Regions from separate parts of the Burkholderia sp. MR1-5-21 genome, predicted to be linked through region 2. Evidence: predicted binding sites of a transcription regulator. Region 2 holds the regulator's gene; the other holds the start of a gene.
What was found. Region 2 encodes sigma-54, which starts transcription at its own class of promoters, with help from an activator protein. Its sites were predicted from a motif close to TGGCANGNAANCTGCTTT; they were not measured.
Positions count from the first base shown of each region.

Region 1: ureA (urease subunit gamma) is a predicted target of sigma-54. The motif match lies at 1,382-1,399, and genes of this name have one in related genera.

Region 1 covers NZ_JBSAXD010000021.1:117,137-119,530, forward strand. The annotation lists gene ureC (urease subunit alpha) at 1-621, opposite strand, end outside; gene ACV229_RS26160 (urease subunit beta) at 651-956, opposite strand; gene ureA (urease subunit gamma) at 967-1,269, opposite strand; gene ACV229_RS26170 (urease accessory protein UreD) at 1,501-2,376, opposite strand.
Region 2 covers NZ_JBSAXD010000009.1:210,896-213,289, reverse strand. The annotation lists gene lptB (LPS export ABC transporter ATP-binding protein) at 1-187, shown strand, start outside; gene ACV229_RS15210 (RNA polymerase factor sigma-54) at 339-1,847, shown strand; gene hpf (ribosome hibernation-promoting factor, HPF/YfiA family) at 2,006-2,365, shown strand.

The sequences.
Region 1 (2,394 bases), on a different contig from region 2:
GACGAGCGGCTGCGGCAGGCTCGCATTGCCCTTGCCGAGAAAGCCGAGGTTGATCGGCCAGCCGTCCGCCGCCTGCAGCATCCGCTCCATGTGCCACGGGCCCGGCGTGCAGGTCGTCGCGTTGGTGCCGGTGGCGGGGCCCGTGCCGCCGCCGAGCATCGTCGTCACGCCCGATGCGAGCGCCTCGTCGATCTGCTGCGGGCTGATGAAGTGGATGTGCGTGTCGATGCCGCCCGCGGTCACGATCAGCCCTTCGCCCGCGATCACTTCGGTCGCGGCGCCGATCGGGATCGTCACGCCCGGCTGGATGTCGGGGTTGCCGGCCTTGCCGATCGCGGCGATGCGGCCGTGCTTGATCGCGATGTCGGCCTTCACGATGCCCCAGTGATCGAGAATCACCGCGTTCGTGACGACGGTGTCGGGCACGTCGGCGGCGACGCGCTGCGATTGGCCCATCCCGTCGCGGATCACCTTCCCGCCGCCGAATTTCACTTCCTCGCCGTAGATCGTGAAGTCGCGTTCGATCTCGATCAGCAATTCGGTGTCGGCGAGACGGATGCGGTCGCCCGTCGTCGGCCCGAACATCTCCGCGTATGCGCGGCGGCTCAAGCGTAGTGTCATGTCGTGCTGTTCCTGAAGAGCGGAGCGGCTTACAGCGGCCCCATCACCTTGCCCTGAAAACCGTAGACGGCGCGTTCGCCCGCCAGCGCGACGAGCTCGACCGTGCGCGTCTGGCCCGGCTCGAAGCGCACGGCAGTGCCGGCCGCGATGTTGAGCCGGAAGCCGCGCGCGGCCGCGCGGTCGAACGACAGCGCGTCGTTGACTTCGAAGAAGTGGTAGTGCGAGCCGACCTGCACGGGGCGGTCGCCGGTGTTCGCGACGGTCAGCGTGATCGTCGCGCGGCCCGCGTTCAGTTCGTGCTCGCCGTCGTCGGTGAGGATTTCGCCGGGGATCATGCGCAGTGCCTCACGGAATCGGGTGATGGACGGTGACGAGCTTCGTGCCGTCCGGGAAGGTCGCCTCGACCTGGATGTCGGGAATCATTTCCGGCACGCCGTCCATCACGTCGTCGCGCGTGAGCAGCGTGGTGCCGTAGTGCATCACCTCGGCGACGGTCTTGCCGTCGCGCGCCGCTTCCATCAGCGCGGCGGTGATGAACGCGACCGCTTCCGGATAGTTGAGCTTGAGGCCGCGCGCGCGGCGGCGCTCGGCGAGCAGCGCTGCCGTGAAGATCAGCAGCTTGTCTTTTTCTCGGGGAGTCAGTTTCATGAAGGCGGGCGTTCAGGAAAACGTAATATTTGCCGGCGACCGGCACGCGATCGGGTGGGCGGCTTATCGTAGCACCGCGTCGCAGCGACCGTCGCGATCGTCAGATAAAAGGGGAGCAAGGTGCATGCCATGCGCGGCACGCGTTCCGGTGGGGAGCGGATGCGCGTTCATGGTGCACGGCGCGTGCGCGCTCGACCGGGTCGCGCACGGCGTTGCATCGAAATGGTGCGTTCAGGTCTGCCATAGCCGCAGCGGCTGCGCGGCGACGCCGTGCACGATCGGGCGCAGGTGCAGCCAGCAGTCGGCGAAGTGCCGCTGCAGCACCTCCATCGACACGGCGAGCGCGCGCACGAGCACGACGCCCGGCGTCACGCAGGTCGCGCCCGCGCGCAGCGTGTCGTCGAACGGCATGCGCGCGGCGAGCGATTCGGCAAGTGCGGCATCGCACGTGGCGCCGGCCGCCCACAGCGTGCCGTAGACCGCAAAACCCGCGAGAACCTGCGGCGCGCCGCGCAGCGTGTCGGTCGCGTCGAGCCGCGCGCGTTCGGTCCAGAGCGGCTGGCCGGCGGCGTCGACGAGCGTCGACGTCGACGCGATGCGGCCCGCCGACCACGCTTCGCCGGCCGCCTGCCGGCCGAGCTGCGTCGCGTCCCACCCGAGCGCGCTTGCGCCCGCGCCGAGCGTCAGCGTGAAGTCGAGCGACGCATGCGCGGCGTCGAAGAACAGGTTGTTCTGCGGCAGCCAGTCGAGCTTCGCGTGGTCGCCGAGCACGATGCCGATGCGCTGGGTCGCGTCGAGGCCGTTCGACTTGTACCACTTGGTCGCGCCGGGCGTCGTCAGCACCGCGTGCGTGCCGTCGCCGAGCGCAACGTCGAGATCGAGCCGGTCGCCGCCCGCGACGCCGCCCGGCGGATGGACGATCACCGCGTGGCAGATCGCGTCGCCTTCCGGGTACAGCGGCCGCTGCACGCGCAGCGGGCCGTCGTGCAGCCGGTGGACGAGCGTCGTGCGTGCGCCGTGCCGTTCGAAGCCGAGTTCGAGGCGGGCGCGCCACGATTTGGCGACGGCGGGGCGGGACAGCGAGGCGTGGGGATCGTGGGCGGACATCGGCAAGCAGCGGGCGCG
Region 2 (2,394 bases):
CAAGTTCCTGAAGCAGCGCAACATCGGCGTGCTGATCACGGACCACAACGTGCGCGAAACGCTCGGCATCTGCGACCACGCGTACATCATCAGCGACGGCTCGGTGCTCGCGGCCGGCGCCCCCAGCGAAATCATCGAGAACGAAAGCGTGCGCCGCGTGTACCTCGGCGAACACTTCCGCATGTAACGCACCGTCACGGCAACGCCCTGTGCGGCCCCGCCCGGCTCTGCCGCGCGGGGCCGCGCCCCGTTTCGCCCCCATTCCTTGCCGCGCGTAATCGCGGATGGCCCAATGCACCTGCGTCGTGGCAAACTCCGGGTATGACTCCCTCCTTGCCATGAAAGCCAGCCTTCAACTCCGCCTGTCGCAACATCTGGCGCTGACGCCGCAACTGCAGCAGTCGATCCGGCTCCTGCAGCTGTCGACGCTCGAACTCCAGCAGGAAGTGGCGATGGCGGTCGCCCAGAATCCACTGCTCGAGAACGACGACGAATGGATCGCGAGCCCGCTGCGCGTTGCAGCGGACGGTTCGCTGATCGCGCAGACGCCGCCCGCATCGAACCCCGAGCCGATGGCCGGCACCAATGGCACCGGCCAGACCGGCGAGCGCGCCGAGCGCGACGAGCCGTCCGGCGGCGACGATTACGACGGCTACGCGAACAGCGACAGCGGCGACGGTCCGCAGTGGAACCTCGACGAATTCGGCCGCGCGAGCGGCGCGTCCGACGACGACGACCTCCCGCCGCTGCAGGTGCAGGAAGCCGCGACGTCGCTGCGCGACCATCTGTCCGCGCAGCTGCGCGTCACGCAGGCCGGGCCGCGCGACCGCGCGCTCGTGATGTTCCTGATCGAATCGCTCGACGACGACGGCTACCTGACCGCGACGCTCGACGAGGTGCTCGCCGACCTGCCGCCCGAGCTCGAGGTCGACTGCGACGAATTGAACGCCGCGCTCGCGCTGCTGCACAGCTTCGACCCGTCCGGGGTCGGGGCCCGCTCTGCATCCGAATGCCTGAAGCTGCAGTTGCTGCGGCTCGATCCGTCCCCGGCGCGCACGCTGTCGCTCGAGATCGTGTCGCAATACCTCGAACTGCTGGCCGCGCGCGACTTCACACGGTTGCGCAAGCACCTGAAGACGACCGACGACGCGCTGCGCGACGCGCACGCGCTGATCCGCTCGCTGGAGCCGTTCCCCGGCGCCGCATACGGCAAGGCCGAGGCCGACTACGTCGTGCCCGACATCATCGTGAAGAAGGCCGGCCAGGGCTGGCAGGCGGAACTCAATCCGGAAGTCGTGCCGCGCCTGCGGATCAACAATCTCTACGCGAACATCCTGCGCAACAGCCGCGGCGATCCGTCCGCCGGTTCGCTCAAGCAGCAACTGCAGGAAGCGCGCTGGCTGATCAAGAATATCCAGCAGCGCTTCGACACGATCCTGCGCGTCGCGCAGGCTATTGTCGAACGTCAGAAGAATTTCTTTGCGCACGGCGAAATTGCGATGCGCCCCTTGGTTTTGCGGGAGATTGCTGATACGCTGGGCCTACACGAGTCAACTGTCAGCCGTGTGACAACCGGGAAGTACATGCTGACCCCGTTCGGGACGCTTGAATTTAAGTACTTCTTCGGATCTCACGTCTCGACCGACACCGGTGGCGCCGCATCGTCGACCGCCATCCGTGCCCTGATCAAGCAACTGATAGGAGCCGAAGACCCAAAATCGCCTCTTTCGGACAGCCGAATTGCCGAACTGCTGGCAGAACAAGGCTTCGTGGTCGCGCGCCGCACGGTTGCCAAGTATCGCGAAGCCCTCAAGATCCCGGCAGTGAATCTGCGCAAGTCTCTTTAAGCCTGCTGCCTGCCCGGCGGCAGGCGTGTTCCGGCCGCCGCGCCTTCGGCGGACAAGCCGGGCGACCTGTCCGCAATCGGCCGCCTCGGGCGGCACGGGCAAGTCGACCGGACGACCGCATCGAAGCGGATTGGTGGTCACTCGCTTGGAGAAGCACTATGAACCTGAAGATCAGTGGACATCATCTCGAAGTCACGCCTGCAATTCGCGAATACGTGATCACCAAGCTGGACCGGGTGCTACGGCATAGCGATCAGGTGATCGATGGCACTGTGATCCTCTCGGTCGACAACCACAAGGAAAAGGACAGGCAACAACGCGCGGAAATCAATCTGCATCTGAAGGGCAAGGACATCTTCGTCGAAAGCGCAAACGGCAACCTGTATGCGGCCATCGATCTGCTGATCGACAAGCTGGACCGCCAGGTCGTCAAGCACATGGAGCGCCTGCAAACGCACGCGCACGAACCGATCAAGCATCAGCCGGCCGTCGAACAGATCGAACTGCCGCCGCAATGACCGCTTCATAACCGCTTCATCGCATCAGT